Rhodopseudomonas palustris: one gene and its partners. The protein of the gene in region 1 interacts with the protein of each later gene in a pairwise test. Links are inferred from orthologs where the notes say so. Each region holds a gene or a part of one and is shown on either strand. Other genes may lie near its edges.

Region 1 (4,364 bases):
GAATTCCGGCACCATCTGGTCCTTGGTGAAGAAGCCGAGATCGCCGCCGTCGGAGGCGCCCGGATCCTTGGACTTCTTCTTCGCCAGCTCGGCGAAATCGGCGCCCTTCTTCAGCTCTTCGGCGACCGCCTTGGCCTCGTCCTCGGTCTCGACCAGGATGTGGCGAGCGTGAACTTCCTGCTCGCCGGAAATCTGCTTGGCGGCCTCGTCATAAACCTTCTTCATCGCCTCGTCGGTGGTCGCGGCCTTGCCTTCGGCGGCGAGCACATCGTCCATCAGCAGACGGTTACGGGCGAAATCCAGGCGCTTCTTGAAATCCGCGTTGTCCTGGATCTTCTTGTCCTCGGCTGCCTTGGCGACGATCTTCATGTCGATCAGGAAGGCGAGCACATTTTCCTTCCGGGTCGCGGGATCGAGCTGGGCGAGGCTCGGGCCGAGCTCCTGCTCGGCAAGGTCGACGTCGCTCTGGCGGATTTCGGCGCCGTTGACCTTGGCGAGCACGGGGTTCGCATCCTGGGCGCGCGCAGCCGGCGCGGCCAGCAGCGCAAATGCGAGACAACCTGTCACAGCCGCGCTGATGAGGCCGGCGCGCAGGCCGGATGAGACTGCGTTGGACGCAGGTGTCATGGAAAATCCTTGTCTTGAAAGCCGGGGTGTCGGGGCGGCGGAACAGTCACCCAATCGCGGTGCCTTGGCAACGCGAAAACTCTGTCAAAATGATGAAATCCTTGAAAGGCGGGCGCGTTGACAACCCTCAGGCCCAGCCATATCTGTGCCGCCACAGGCTCGGGTCGGGCGGTCGTCGCGCGACCGCACCCTGGGCAGCCGGCCCTCGGATTGCTGGATTACCAATCATTTCGCGCGCGCACCTGTATCCTGATAGGTGCCTGAGCGTCACGATGAGTTGATAGTGGCTCGAGCGAACGGCATCAAGGCTGCGAAGTCACACCGCAACAACAGGAAGCTGGCATGATCGGCGCGCTCGCCCGCAAACTCTTCGGCTCCGCTAACGACCGCAGGGTCAAGGGCTACCAGACGCGGGTTGCCGCGATCAATGCGCTCGAACCGGAACTGGCCGCGCTGTCCGACGAGGCGCTGCGCGCCCGTACCGCTGAATTCCGCGCCGAGCTCGCCAACGGTAAGACCCTCGACGACCTGCTGGTACCGGCGTTCGCCACCGTCCGCGAAGCCGCCAAGCGCACGCTCGGCCAGCGCCACTTCGACGTCCAGCTGATCGGCGGCATGGTGCTGCACGAGGGCGACATCGCCGAGATGAAGACCGGCGAAGGTAAGACCCTGGTCGCGACGCTCGCCGTGTACCTCAACGCACTCGCCGGCAAGGGCGTCCACGTCGTCACCGTCAACGATTACCTGGCCAAGCGCGACTCCGGCTGGATGGGCCAGATCTACGGCTTCCTCGGCATGACCACCGGCGTGATCGTGCATGGGCTCGACGATGCCCAGCGCCAGGCGGCCTATGCCTGCGACATTACCTACGGCACCAACAACGAATACGGCTTCGACTATCTGCGCGACAATATGAAGTACCGGCTGGAGGACATGGTCCAGCGCGGGCACAATTTCGCGATCGTCGACGAAGTCGACTCGATCCTGATCGACGAAGCCCGCACCCCGCTCATCATCTCCGGTCCGCTCGACGACCGTTCTGACTTCTACAACACCATCGATACCTTCATCCCGCGACTCGACAAGTCGGACTACGACGTCGACGAGAAGCAGCGCACCGTGACGCTGACCGAAGCCGGCATGGAGAAGATCGAGACGCTGCTGCGCGATGCCGGCCAGCTGCGCGGCGAGTCGCTGTACGACGTCGAAAACGTCTCGGTGGTGCACCACGTCAATCAGGCGCTGCGCGCCCACGCGCTGTTCCAGCGCGACAAGGACTACATCGTCCGCAACGACGAGGTGGTGATCATCGACGAGTTCACCGGCCGCATGATGCAGGGCCGGCGCTATTCGGAAGGCCTGCACCAGGCGCTGGAAGCCAAGGAGCACGTCACCGTCCAGCCGGAAAACCAGACGCTGGCGTCGATCACCTTCCAGAACTACTTCCGGATGTACGACAAGCTCGCCGGCATGACCGGCACGGCGGCCACCGAGGCCGACGAGTTCTTCGACATCTACAAGCTCGAAGTGGTCGAGATCCCGACCAATCTGCCGATCGCCCGCCTCGACGAAGACGACGAGGTGTATCGGACCCAGCAGGAGAAGTACGCCGCGATCCTCGCCGAGGTCGAGCGCGCCAACAAGCGGATGCAGCCGGTGCTGGTCGGCACCGCTTCGATCGAAAAGTCCGAGGTGCTGGCCGAGTATCTGAAGAAGAACGGCTACAAGCAGATCGACTTCACCGACCCGAAGGGGATGGACAAGCTGTACGCAGCCGCCCGCGCCGGCAAACCCGCGAAGCTGTTCGCGGTGCTCAACGCGCGCTTCCATGAGCAGGAAGCCTACATCGTGGCCGAAGCCGGCGTGCCGGGCGCGATCACTATCGCCACCAACATGGCGGGCCGCGGCACCGACATTAAGCTGGGCGGCTCGCTGGAGATGCGGATTCAGCAGGAAGCCGCGCACATCACCGACGAGGCCGAGCGGGCGGCGAAGATCACCGAGATCAAGGCCGACATCGAGCGCTTCCGCGACATCGTGCTGAAGGCCGAGGACGAGATCGAGATCGAGCCCGCCAAGGGCAACAAGCCGGCCAAGACCGCGAAGCGTCCCGGCGGCCTGTACATCATCGGCTCCGAACGCCACGAGAGCCGGCGTATCGACAACCAGCTGCGTGGCCGTTCCGGCCGTCAGGGCGACCCGGGGCGCTCCAAGTTCTTCCTGTCGCTGGAAGACGACCTGATGCGGATCTTCGGCTCCGATAAGCTCGACACCATGCTGACCCGCCTCGGCCTGAAGGAAGGCGAGGCGATCATCCATCCTTGGATCAACAAGGCGCTGGAAAAAGCGCAGCAGAAGGTCGAGGCGCGCAACTTCGACATCCGCAAGAACCTGCTGAAATTCGACGACGTTCAGAACGACCAGCGCAAGGTGATCTTCGATCAGCGCATCGAGCTGATGAAGGAAGACAGCGTGGCCGAAACGGTCACCGACATGCGCCACACCTACATCGAAGACCTGGTGGCCAAGTACGTGCCCGAGCACGCTTATGCGGAGCAGTGGGACGTCGCGGGGCTGAAGGCCGAGGTCGAGCGCGTGGTCGGCCTCGACATTCCGGTCGACGAATGGGCCAAGGAAGAAGGTATCGCCGACGAGGAGCTGATCACGCGACTGGAGCGGGTGTTCGACGAACACATGGCCGCCAAGGTCGGCCAGTGGGGCTCGGACGTGATGCGCTACGCCGAGAAGAGCATCCTGCTGCAGACCCTCGACCATCTGTGGCGCGAGCATCTGGTGATGCTCGATCACCTGCGTCAGGTGATCGGCCTGCGCGGCTACGGCCAGCGCGATCCGCTGCAGGAGTACAAGTCCGAAGCCTTCAATCTCTTCCAGGAAATGAGCTCGCATCTGCGCGAGGCGGTGACGGCGCAGCTGATGCGGGTCGAGATCATTCCGCCGGATCAGCCGCAGGAACTGCCGCCGATGGAAGTCCACAAGATGGACCCCGACACCGGACAGGACGAGATGGCGCTCGCCAATGTCACGCTGGCGCCGGCACAGACCACCGACAAGGCGGACCGCGATCCGAACAAGCCCGAGACCTGGGGCAAGGTCGGCCGCAACGAAGACTGCCCGTGCGGAAGCGGCAAGAAGTACAAGCACTGCCACGGCCGCTACGCTTAAGGTGTCGCCAAGCAGATCAAGCGAATAAGCAATGCCCGGCCTCGCGCCGGGCATTTTGCTGTCTGGAGCTCTGGCCCGCAGCCGTCATTCCGGGGCGCGCAGCGAAGCTGCGCAAACCCGAAATCCGGAGATTGTTGAAATCCCTGGTGGTGCCCCGCACGGCGAGTTCCGGGTTCGCTCACTGACGTGAGCGCCCGGAATGACTGGCCGATGGACTTTGCGGAAGAGAGCGCGCCGCCTTTAGCGGAACGCCGAGAACCGGCTGTCGAACGAATTCGACGACACCACCGGCGCGCCGCCGGAGATCATGCCGGACGGCCTGGTGGGGGCTGACGAGGTGGTTTCGGCATCGACGCTCGGCTTCAACGGCGGGCGCGACGCGGCGGCCTGCTTAGTCTCGGCAGCCTTCGGCGCGGCGCCTTGCGGACGCGGCGCTGGCTCGTGGCGAGCCGCGGTGCTGACCGGGGCGGACGGAGCCGGACGGGCGGACGCGGTCGACTCGTTGCCGGGTTTGCGGCTGCCGGCGAGCAGACCACCGATGTCATCCTTCGACG
Region 2 (3,897 bases), 640 kb from region 1 along the record:
GGATGTGATCAACAAAGATCATCCACTGGCCGACGCCGCGCAGGAAATCGAGCCGCAAATCGCGCTCGCCCTGCCCCATCAGCGGCACCTCGCGAGACTGAACTCCTCCCGTCACGTGCGACCTCCCTGTGCGCCCGAATCAGCCGTTACGCCGCCAATCTAACCTACGGCGGTCGCACAGGCTGTCCGGGAGACACCGGGGCGACCCGAGGCAGCTCGGAAGGCTAGTGCAACTTCACCGTGGGGGTGGGTCGTGTGGAGCCAGACAGCACGCTGAGCAGGGTGCGGCCGCGGCCGTACAGCGCCGCTTCGTGCATCTTGTAGAGCGAGCGATACATGAAGCGAGCGAAATAGCCTTCGATCAGAAAGCTCTTACCGACCAGCGATCCCATCAGATTGCCGACTGCGGAATACTTGCCGAGCGACACCAGCGAGCCGAGATCGCGATAGCGGAATTCGCCGAGCGGCTCGCCCTTCAGCCGCTTCTCGATCTGCTCCAGCATGAATTCGGCTTCCTGGTGAGCGGCCTGCGCCCGCGGCGGCACGCCGTTCTCGTAGCCGGGAATTGCGCAGGCAGCGCAGTCGCCCATCCCGAACACATTATCGTCGCGGGTGGTCTGCAGCGTCGGCCGCACCACCAGCTGGTTGATGCGGTTGGTGTCCAGGCCGTCGATCCCTTCGAGAAAATCCGGAGCGCGCACGCCGGCCGCCCACACCACCAGCTCCGACGGGATCACTTCGCCGTCGGCTAGACGGACCGCATGGTCGAGCACTTCCGCCACGCGGGCGCCGGTGCGCACCTCGACGCCGAGATCGAGCAGCAGCTTGAGCGTCGCATCCGAAATACGCGGCGGCAGCGCCGGCAGAATGCGCGGCGCGGCTTCGATCAGCACGATCTTGAGGTCATGCTCAGGATCGATCTTGTCGAGACCGTAGGCGATGATCTCGCGCGCGGTGTGATGCAGCTCGGCGGCGAGTTCGGTGCCGGTGGCGCCGGCGCCGATGATCGCAACATGCAGCTGCCCCGGCTCGATCGGGGCGTGCTGATGCTGAGCGCGCAGACAGGCATTGACCATGCGCTTGTTGAAGCGCGACGCCTGCTCTGGCGTCTCCAACGGCACCGCGTGATCGCGCGCCCCCGGGGTGCCGAAATCATTGGTAACGCTTCCGATCGCGATCACCAGCGTGTCGTAAGCAAGCTCGCTTTCCGGATTGATTTCGCGGCCTTCGTCGTCGATCACCGGGGCCAGCTTGATCACCTTGCGGGCGCGGTCGAGACCATTCATCTCGCCGAGGCGATAATGGAAGCCGTGCCAATGCGCCTGGGCCAGATAGTTCAGCTCGTGCTGGGAGCGGCGCAGCGAGCCGGCGGCAATCGCATGCAATAGCGGCTTCCAGATGTGAGTGCGGCTGCGGTCGACCAGGGTGACGCGGACGGCGTCCGACTTACCGTACTTGTTGCCGAGCGCCGTGGCGAGTTCCAGGCCACCGGCGCCGCCGCCGACGATAACAATCCTATGGGGCTTATCACTCATCAAGATGTCCGAGGGGTTCGAGCTTCCGGCTCGCCCCCTGTAACATCAAATTCCGGAGCACCCTAGCTCGGGAAACAGGCAACGGCCGCCCGGCGGGGTCAGGCCACGTCCGCCTTCATGGCCACCCGGAGCGGTATCGGAATAGGCCTAGCGCGGCCGCCGGAGACGAACGCGACCTTGACCTTGGCCTCCATCAGCACGAGATCGCCCCGCTTGATCTGCTGCTGCATGGTGATCGAAGCGCCGCGGACTTCGACCGGCCGGGTGATCACCTCGAGCAGGTCGTCCATCTTTGCCGACTTGAGGAAGTCGAGCTGCATCGACCGCACCACGAAGGCAAAGCCCGGGGTTTCGCTTTCGGCTTCCGCGAACAACTCGCTCTGCGCCGCCCCAAGCAGCCGCAGATAATTGGTCCGCCCCCGTTCCATGAAGCGCAGGTAGTTGGCGTGATAGACGATGCCGGAGAAGTCGGTGTCCTCGTAATAGACCCGGACGTGCATGTGGTGAGCGCCATCGATGATGGCGCCGTCGAGGGAAAGATGATGCAAGCGAGCGTCAGCCATCGTTGAGCTACTCTTGGTCCCCTGTATCGCCAAACAACCCGAACTGCGCCGGGTCGCGCGAGGGGGCGGCGAGGCCGAGGTGGCGGAAGGCGTGGTCGGTCAGCAGGCGCCCGCGCGGGGTGCGCTGCAGATAACCGCACTGGATCAGATACGGTTCGATGATGTCCTCGATGGCGTCGCGCGGCTCGGACAGAGCCGCTGCCATCGTCTCGACACCGACCGGGCCGCCGCCATAGTTGAGCGCGATCGTGGTGAGGTAACGCCGATCCATCGCATCGAGGCCCGCACTATCGACTTCCAGCGCGCCAAGCGCATGGTCGGCGATGGTGCGGTCGATCGCTTCGGCATCGGCTGCGGAAGCAAAGTCGCGGACCCGGCGCAGCAGGCGGCCGGCGATGCGCGGCGTGCCGCGGGCGCGGCGGGCGATCTCGTTGGCGCCGTCAGCCGTGATCGGAGTCCCGAGCACGCGCGCACCACGGGTGACGATGCTCTCCAGCTCCTCGATCGTGTAGAAATTCAACCGGATCGGAATGCCGAAGCGGTCGCGCAGCGGATTGGTCAGGAGGCCGGCGCGCGTGGTGGCGCCAACAAGGGTGAACTTCGACAGATCGATCTTCACCGAGCGGGCTGCCGGGCCTTCGCCGATGATCAAGTCGAGCTGGAAGTCCTCCATCGCCGGATACAGCACCTCCTCGACCGACGGGCTGAGACGGTGAATCTCGTCGATGAACAACACATCGCGTTCTTCGAGATTGGTCAGCAAGGCTGCGAGATCGCCGGCCTTCGCAATCACTGGTCCCGATGTGGCGCGAAATCCGACGCCGAGCTCGCGCGCCACGATCTGCGCCAGGGTGGTCTTGCCGAGGCCCGGGGGACCTACGAACAGCACGTGATCGAGCGCCTCTTTGCGCTTGCGCGCGGCGTCGATGAACACCTGCAAGTTGGCGCGCGCCTGCTGCTGGCCGACGAACTCGGACAGATTCTGCGGCCGCAGCGCCGCATCGCCGAGGTCATCACCGCGGCGCTCGGGTGTGACGAGACGGGAGGGGTCAGTCATTGGGGAAGTGTACCACGCGGCAGTGCCTGTTCTCCCCTCCCCCTTGCGGGAAGGGGGCGGGGGTGGGGGGCCACAAGGATGGCGTCCCGTTGTGGACCCCCACCCCTGCCCTCCCCGCAAGGGGGAGGGGGCGCGCCGCGCAAGCGGAGAGAGTAGCGGCCAACACGGTCAGGGCACTCACAACATCCGCTCCCGGCTGTATTTGTTCGGCAGCAGATCGCTGATCCCGACGGCTTCGACACCATCCGGCCCAGGCACCAGCACACGGGCGTTGCGGTCGTAGTCCCAGATCAGTTCGCGGCACGCGCCGCACGGCGACACGACGCGGACTTCGCGGTCGGAATCGTGGGGCTTGGGATGGCGAACCGCCACGATGGTGTCGATCCCGGCCTCTCCAAGCTCGGTGATCACCTGACCGAGAGCGACAGCTTCGGCGCACACCGCCATCCGGCCGAGATACGCGTCGAGATTGACCGCCACATAACGCTTGCCGGTGCGGGTCAGCAGCGCGGCGCCGACCTCCTGCCAATCATTGCGATAGCGCTTGGTGATTGCCTCGATCGCGGCGTCGATCAGCGCGCGGTCGGCCTCGGTGATACTCACTTCGACAGCTCCTTCAGGCCGAGCTTGATCAGCTGCGCCGTCTCGGCGTCCTCACCGGCAGTGCGGGAGGCTGTGGCGACCGCGGCCGCCGCCTGCGGCTGGCCATAGCCGAGATTAACCAGCGCCGAAATCGCATCCG
Region 3 (3,846 bases), 230 kb from region 1 along the record:
ACACATACGAGCGGTTTGCCCGCCGCAGCTCCTTGGCGCCGTCGGGGTTGGCGTCCATCCAGTCGCGGATGCGGTGCATCGACATCTCTTCGCGCGGGATGATGCCGCGCTCGATCAGGATGCGACCAACCGGCGTGTAGGGGAAGCCATTGTGGGCGTCGTAATTGATTCGAATCACCCGGCCGTCGGGCAGCTTGATCCGCGCCGATCCCTGGATCTGCGCAAACAATAGATCGGTCTGACTCTTCAGCCAGCAGATCTCGAGACCCCGGCCGTCGATTGCGCCATCTTCGATTTCTCCGCGGTCGTAATACGGCACCAGCTTGCGCCGGCCGATCTTGCGAAACACCGGCCCGCCATTCGGCAGGGCTGCTTCCTGCTTGTAGCCGCGGACAAACAGGTTGGAGGGCCGGCGATACACCGGCACCACGTAGTCGTCGGTCTTGACCGGCGAGCCTTCGATCACCGGCTCATAGTAGCCGGTGACGAAGCCGAGCGGCTCGCCGAGCCGCGAGATCTGCAGCGGCACGAAATGCTGTTCGAAGAACGCGCGCGCCTCGGCCGCCGTCGTCAGATGCGCCGAGCGCGCCGCATGGCACGGCTCCCACAACGAGCCGCCGAGCGGCTTGTCGATCAATGGCGCTCGGCCTGCCGCCAGGATTGGACGACAACTCACACGGAAAGTTTTCAGGGCCGCAAGCTGATCGTCGGAGTCCCAACCGTGAATTTCCGACCAGGCGACCGGCAAATACTGGCCGCCCGGAATCTCCAGCGGCCACAGCGGATGCGGATACTTTGCGTGATGCTCGGCGAATTTCGAGACCGATCGGGCGCCGGAATGGTGATGCCGGCTGCGCGCATCTGCCTCGCCCAGCACAGACAGTAGCGCGGCTGCGAGAACGCAGCCGGCGAGGGCGGCGCGGCGCGCGCCGCGTACGTCAGGTGCCGCTGCCGGTCCCAACCAGCTTCCAGTTCGGATCGCGCGAGCTCGTGTCGCGGGCGAAGGTCCAGACGTCGGTGATATCGACAACCTTGTCGGGCGACCCGTCGACCACCGCGCCGGTCTTGTCGCGGGTTGCCGAGATCATCTGCGACACGAATTTCAGAGTCAGCATCGCGGTGCGATCGCGCAGCTCGGCGCTGATCAGCTCGGCCTTCTCGATCGACACGAAGCGGGTCTCGACCTTGAGGTCGTTCTTTTCGCGATCCTTGATCGCCGCGTCGAAGCTCTCATAGACCTCGCTCGACAGCAGATCGCGCAGTGAGCGACGATCGCCATTGGCGAACGCCATCACAATCATCTCATAGGCGCTCTTCGCGCCGGTAATGAAGTGTTGCGCGTCGAACGACGAATCGTTTTGAGCGATGGCGTTGAGACCGTGCTCCAGCTCGGAGTCCGGCTCGGCGATGCCCTTCCAGCGATCGGAGGGCGGCACCACGTCGGCGTTCGGCGCCATCGGCGCCTGGTCGATCACGGTGCCAGGCATCGAAACCACGTTGTTGTCCTGCTTGCCGGGAATCATATCCCGCGCGGCGGCGCGATCGAACGGCGGCCGTTCGCTGCCGGTGCGCTGGCCGAGCACGTTGCGCAGACGCAGGAAGATGAACACCGCGAGCGCCAAGAAGATGATGGTGTAAATATCCACGTCGCATTCACTTTCTGATCGGGCCGGGGCTACCGGCGCGGCTTTGGTCTCCGGCCTCGCGGCGCCAACGCGGCAGAGAGCCGGTTCACACCATGTAGGCATCAACCGCGGCGCGCCAATGGCGCGTTTTGGCACAGCAGGTGGGGTTGGCAACCCCCACACAGCGATCTTTGGAGCTGTGGCCCGGCGAGCTTACGCGGTTCGGGCCCGGCCGGAAACCGGGCGAGGCCCGAAAACCTGACCGCTCGGCAGTTAAGGAGAGGTTTCGGCGGGGCATCGCGGGACATCCAGGCTGTGGGCACGGTATTCGGCACCCGCCAACCGGGCGGCAGTCGCAGCCTCTGTCTACCTTGTGGAACGCGGGGAGCGTATGATAGCCACTCGCCAAAGCACCTGCCCATTGTTGCGACGCCCTCTGCAAGTCGGCGGCCGCCACCCAAATCCGCTTCCAGGAGAACCATCGATGACCAACGGTAACGGCACGCCTCCCGAGGGTGCTCCTCCGCAACTCAATGTGCTGGCGCAGTACACCAAGGATCTGTCGTTCGAGAATCCGAACGCTCCGGCGTCGCTCGCCCCGCAGCAGCAGCAGCCGGCGATCAACATCCAGATTAATGTCGGCGCCAACAACGTCGGCGAGAACGAATACGAAGTCACGCTGTCGATCGAAGGCAAGGCCGAATCCGGCAGCAGCGTACTGTTCAGCTTCGAGCTGGCCTATGCGGGTGTGTTCCGGGTACTGAACGTGCCGCAGGAAAACCTGCATCCGCTGATCATGATCGAATGCCCCAGGCTGCTGTTCCCGTTTGCCCGTGAGATCATCGCCAGTGCGGTGCGCGACGGCGGGTTCCCGCCGCTGATGCTCGATCCGGTCGATTTCATCGGCCTGTATCGCCAGAACCTCGAGCGCGCCCAGCAGCAGGGTCAGCCGAGCTGATCCGGTCGCTGCTCACTTCATGACGTTTGCAATGCCCGGCCGATGCGCCGGGCATTGTCGTTTCAGGAAGACAAACGCTCAGGCGCCGGCGGGCAGATAGTCTGGCCAGATCGCCTTCTCGCCCATGGTGGCGATGAAGGCGCGGTGGGCTTCGAGGTCAGCGTCGGTCAGCCTGTTCGGCAGCGGCGCGGGTCGCTGGCGGCGCCGGCTCTCGCTGGCAGCTCCGGCCACCTCAACCGGCACGTCGGCCAGAATGAGCTGCGACTGCCGGGCGCCGATCAGGTCGATATAGACTTCGGCCAACAGCTCGGCGTCGAGCAACGCGCCATGCTTGGTCCGGCGCGAATTGTCGATCGCGTAACGCGAGCAAAGATCGTCGAGCCGGTTCGACACGCCCGGATGCTTGCGGCGGGCGAGCAGCAGCGTGTCGACCAGGCGATCGCGTGGCACCGGCGCGCGCGACAGCCGCGACAACTCCGCATTGATGAAGCCGATGTCGAACGATGCGTTGTGAATCACCAGCGGCGCATCACCGATGAATTCGAGAAACTCGTCCGCCACATGTGCGAACAGCGGCTTGTCGGCGAGGAATTCGCTCGACAGCCCATGCACCGCAAAGGCTTCAGCCGGCATGTCCCGTTCGGGATTGAGGTATTGATGATAGGTGCGGCCGGTCGGCATCCGGTTGAAGATCTCGACGCAGCCGATTTCGACCAGCCGATCGCCGCGCAGCGGATCGAGGCCGGTGGTTTCGGTATCGAGGACGATTTCACGCATCGCTTCTGATCAGGCTGTCTTGGTCGCTTCGCGAATCAGTCGCGCCGCCGCGGCATTTTAGCAGCGGCCTCGAGGATTTCGCGGATCTGAAGCCGCACCGGGTCGAGTCCGTTTGAAGTATCCACCACGAAATCCGCGCGCTTGCGCTTTTCGGCATCGGGCATCTGGCGGGCCAGAATCGCGTCGAGTTTTTCAGGGGTCATGTTGTCGCGCGCGAGAATCCGTTCGCGCTGCACCTCCGGCGAGGTCGTCACCACCACCACCGCGTCGACGCGCTTTTCACCGCCGGTTTCGAACAGCAGCGGGACATCGACCACTGCAACCGGCGCGCCCGATGATTCGGCATCGTCGAGAAACTGCTGGTGATGGGCGCGCAGCATCGGGTGCACGATTCCCTCGAGCCGCTTCATCGCAGCCGGATCATGCACCACCTTTGCCGACAGCAACGCGCGATCGACCTTGCCGCCGACCGTGGTGCCGGGAAAC
Region 4 (3,661 bases), 2.6 Mb from region 1 along the record:
AACTTCAGGCCGTGCTGTTCGAGCCGGTCCTTATAGGCGGTGTTGACCTCGTAGCGGTGGCGATGGCGCTCCGAGATCTCGGTAACACCGCCATAGACCTGCGACACCCGGCTGCCACGCTTGAGCGTCGCCGGATAGGCGCCGAGCCGCATCGTACCGCCGAGATCGCCGGCCTGGCTGCGCTTCTCAAGCTCGTTGCCGCGGACCCATTCGGTCATCAGGCCGACCAGCGGCTCGGGCGTCGGGCCGAATTCGGTGGAGTTGGCCTGCTCGATGCCGGCGAGATTCCGCGCCGCTTCGATCACCGCCATCTGCATGCCGAAGCAGATGCCGAAATACGGCACATTACGCTCGCGGGCGAAACGCGCCGCCTCGATCTTGCCCTCGGCGCCGCGCTGGCCGAAGCCGCCGGGCACCAGGATGCCGTTGACGTGTTCAAGGAACGGCGCCGGGTCTTCGTTCTCGAACACCTCGCTCTCGATCCAGTCGAGCTTGACCTGGACCTTGTTGGCGATGCCGCCGTGGCTGAGCGCCTCGATCAGCGACTTATAGGCGTCCTTCATCCCGGTGTACTTGCCGACGATCGCGATCGTCACCGCACCTTCGGGATTGCGGATACGTTCGTTGATCTCGTGCCACCGCCCGAGCTGCGGCGGCTCCTTGGCGGCGATCGCAAACGCCGCCAGCACTTCGTCGTCGAGCCCGGCGGCGTGATACGCTTCCGGCACCGCGTAGATGCTGTCGGCGTCGCGCGCCTCGATCACCGCGCTTTCGCGGACGTTGCAGAACAGCCCGAGCTTGCGCCGCTCCTCCTTCGGGATCGGCCGGTCGGTGCGGCACAGCAGGATGTCGGGCTGGATGCCGATCGAGCGCAGCTCCTTGACCGAGTGCTGGGTCGGCTTGGTCTTCAGTTCGCCCGCGCTCGGGATGTACGGCAGCAGCGTCAGGTGGATGTAGATCACGTCGCCGCGCGGCAGATCGTTCTTGATCTGGCGGATCGCCTCGAAGAACGGCAGGCCCTCGATATCGCCGACGGTGCCGCCGATTTCGACCAGCACGAAGTCGTAGCCGTCGTTGTCGCTGACGATGAATTCCTTGATCGCGTTGGTGACGTGCGGGACCACCTGGATGGTGGCGCCGAGATAGTCGCCGCGGCGTTCCTTGGTCAGGATGTCCTGATAGATCCGGCCGGTGGTGATGTTGTCCTGCTTGGTCGCAGGCCGCCCGGTGAAACGTTCGTAGTGGCCGAGATCGAGGTCGGTCTCGGCGCCGTCGTCGGTCACGAACACTTCGCCGTGCTGATACGGCGACATCGTTCCGGGATCGAGGTTGAGATAGGGATCGAGCTTGCGAAGGCGGACTTTGTAGCCACGCGCCTGCAGCAGCGCACCAAGTGCCGCCGATGCCAGACCCTTGCCGAGCGAGGAGACCACGCCGCCGGTGATGAAGATGTACCGCGCCATGGGACTTTACCTTTAATGCCGCCGGTCCGATTCGCCAAAGCGATTCGCAACCCTCGGGCAGTTTGACGAATGCCTGTGGGTGACGCTGAAAACTCAGCTATTTCAGACGATTGCTAAAGGGACCTCAGGCCAGGCGTGAGGTCCCGTCAGCGCATATCGGCAATGCTTATTGCGACTGCGGCGGGGTCGGCGCCGCAGGCGCGGCCGGTGCCGCCGGCTGCTGGTTCTGCTGCTGATCGGTCTGCTTCAGTGTGTCGAGCAAACCACCGCCCTGAGACAGCGGCGGCGCCGGCTGACCCGGTGCCTGCTGCTGAACCGGCGCTGCGGTGGGCAGGATCGTCGCCGGCTTACGGTCGTAGCTCGCCAGCCAGGTGAGCAGCAGGCTGGTGGCGAAGAACCCGGCCGCGAGAATCGCGGTGGTGCGGGTCAGCAGGTTGGCGGTACCGCGGCTCGACATGAAACCGCCACCACCGCCGACGCCAAGGCCACCGCCTTCGGACTTCTGCAGAAGCACCACGCCGATCAGGCCCAGCACGAACATCAGGTGAATGACGATAATGACAGTCTGCATCGTACCCTTCCATCGCAAGCCAACGCCGCCGAATGGCCGATAGGCGCCGGCGGGCGGCTGCTCGACAGGCTTGCGGGATAAATGAAGTCGCGCGGTGTCTACACGATCGCGCGGGGATTTGTCACCCCCCGCGCCGCGCCGGAAACGCCGCAGGAATACCGCTTGATGCGGTTTAGTTAGGGGCAGCCCGCCGCAATCGCAAGGAAATCGGACGCCTTGAGGCTGGCGCCGCCGATCAGCGCGCCATTGACGTGCGGCACCGCCAGCAATTCGCGTGCGTTCGAGGGCTTCACCGAGCCGCCGTAAAGGATTCGCATCGTCTCGCCCGCCGCACCGAACCGATCGCTCAAAGTCTTGCGGATAAAGCCATGAACTTCCTCGACATCGGCCGCGGTCGGGGTGCGTCCGGTGCCGATCGCCCAGACCGGCTCGTAGGCCACCACCAGATTCGCCGCGGTCGCGCCGTCCGGCAGCGAGCCGGCCAGCATGCCAGCGACCACATCGAGGGTGTGGCCGGCGTCGCGCTCGCCCTGTGTCTCGCCGACGCAGACGATCGCCACCAGCCCGGCGCGCCACACCGCCTGCGCCTTGGCGCGGACGATCGCGTCGTTTTCGGCATGGTCGGCGCGGCGTTCGGAATGGCCGACGATGATCGCCGCAGCACCGGCATCGGCCAGCATCTCGGCGGCGATATCGCCGGTGTGGGCGCCAGAGGCATTGGCGTGGCAATCCTGGCCGCCGATCGAGAACGGCAGTGCCTTGCCGGCCTGGGCTTCCGCGACTCGCGCCGCGAAGCTCGCCACCAGCGTCGCCGGCGGGCAGACCAACAGATCGATGCCCTGCGGCAGGTCCGCGGCGCCTTTCAGCATCGCATCGAGCTCGGCCACCGAATCCTTCAGGCCGTTCATCTTCCAGTTTCCAGCAATCAGAGGACGAACGGCGGGGACCGGCATGAGCACTCTCGCAATAAAGGGTTGAAGCGTTCCGCTAGCAGAGCCGATTGCGAGACTCAAGGAGACGTGAACGCTGGCGCTGCGGCGATCGGCAGCATCGGCCGCTGCAACGGGATGGCATCTGCAGCAAGCGTGACATCGGCTGCGGTTGCGACGCCACAGGCGGCACTTTATGATGGATTTTCAAGCCGGCGACGCTAGTTTGCCCCCCGCGCTGACCCAGCGCGGCCGGTTCCCTCCTGACAAAAAGTGACTCCATGCTCCGAGGAATGCGCAAAGCCTCATCCAACTGGATTGGCAAGACCATCATGACGATCGTGATGGGCGTCCTGATCGTCAGCTTCGGAGTCTGGGGTATTGCCGACGTATTCCGCGGCTTCGGCCGGTCTACGCTCGCCAAGATCGGCAGCACCGAAATCTCCACCGAGCAATTCCGCCAGACCTATAACGACCGTCTGCAGCAGATCGGCCGCCAGTTCGGCCGGCCGCTGACGCCGGATCAGGCGCGCGCGATCGGGATCGATCGCCAGGTGCTGCAGCAGACGATCGCCGAAGCAGCGCTCGACGAGGACGCGCGCCGGCTCGGGCTCGGCCAGTCCGACGCCGACACCATGAAGTCGATCCTGGAGGATCCGAACTTCAAGGGCGCCAACGGCCAGTTCGACGCCAATCGC

Evidence for each region.
Region 2: the proteins of secA (region 1) and ybgC interact in binary tests that used the Escherichia coli proteins (3 or more experiments, as listed by UniProt). The link is inferred for Rhodopseudomonas palustris from one-to-one orthologs.
Region 3: the proteins of secA (region 1) and secB interact in binary tests that used the Escherichia coli proteins (3 or more experiments, as listed by UniProt). The link is inferred for Rhodopseudomonas palustris from one-to-one orthologs.
Region 4: the proteins of secA (region 1) and secG interact in binary tests that used the Escherichia coli proteins (3 or more experiments, as listed by UniProt). The link is inferred for Rhodopseudomonas palustris from one-to-one orthologs.

What each region holds. Positions count from the first base shown.
Region 1 is NZ_CP058907.1:552,848-557,211, reverse strand. What follows is about bases 599-4,010. They hold secA (preprotein translocase subunit SecA), read left to right. Parts: upstream 599-969; coding sequence 970-3,810; downstream 3,811-4,010. Other genes in these bases: HZF03_RS02580 (peptidylprolyl isomerase), read right to left, coding at 599-627. In the rest of the region: more of HZF03_RS02580, read right to left, coding at 1-598; HZF03_RS02570 (L,D-transpeptidase family protein), read right to left, coding at 4,051-4,364. UniProt on the Escherichia coli protein: Required for protein export, interacts with the SecYEG preprotein conducting channel.
Region 2 is NZ_CP058907.1:1,193,244-1,197,140, reverse strand. The notes cover bases 367-3,311. They hold ybgC (tol-pal system-associated acyl-CoA thioesterase), read right to left. Parts: upstream 2,099-3,311; coding sequence 1,634-2,098; downstream 367-1,633. Other genes in these bases: ruvB (Holliday junction branch migration DNA helicase RuvB), read right to left, coding at 2,106-3,155; HZF03_RS05585 (NAD(P)/FAD-dependent oxidoreductase), read right to left, coding at 367-1,535. In the rest of the region: HZF03_RS05590 (OpgC domain-containing protein), read right to left, coding at 1-79; more of HZF03_RS05585, read right to left, coding at 225-366; HZF03_RS05570 (cytidine deaminase), read right to left, coding at 3,333-3,758; Holliday junction branch migration protein RuvA, read right to left, coding at 3,755-3,897.
Region 3 is NZ_CP058907.1:326,929-330,774, reverse strand. What follows is about bases 953-3,846. They hold secB (protein-export chaperone SecB), read left to right. Parts: upstream 953-2,109; coding sequence 2,110-2,583; downstream 2,584-3,846. Other genes in these bases: coaE (dephospho-CoA kinase), read right to left, coding at 3,396-3,846; dnaQ (DNA polymerase III subunit epsilon), read right to left, coding at 2,662-3,360; HZF03_RS01540 (Tim44/TimA family putative adaptor protein), read right to left, coding at 953-1,646; mltA (murein transglycosylase A), read right to left, coding at 953-961. In the rest of the region: more of mltA, read right to left, coding at 1-952; more of HZF03_RS01540, read right to left, coding at 939-952. UniProt on the Escherichia coli protein: One of the proteins required for the normal export of some preproteins out of the cell cytoplasm. It is a molecular chaperone that binds to a subset of precursor proteins, maintaining them in a translocation-competent state.
Region 4 is NZ_CP058907.1:3,179,780-3,183,440, forward strand. The notes cover bases 333-3,041. They hold secG (preprotein translocase subunit SecG), read right to left. Parts: upstream 2,035-3,041; coding sequence 1,630-2,034; downstream 333-1,629. Other genes in these bases: HZF03_RS14560 (CTP synthase), read right to left, coding at 333-1,463; tpiA (triose-phosphate isomerase), read right to left, coding at 2,211-2,987. Outside these bases: more of HZF03_RS14560, read right to left, coding at 1-332; HZF03_RS14575 (peptidylprolyl isomerase), read left to right, coding at 3,245-3,661. UniProt on the Escherichia coli protein: Subunit of the protein translocation channel SecYEG. Overexpression of some hybrid proteins has been thought to jam the protein secretion apparatus resulting in cell death; while this may be true it also results in FtsH-mediated degradation of SecY.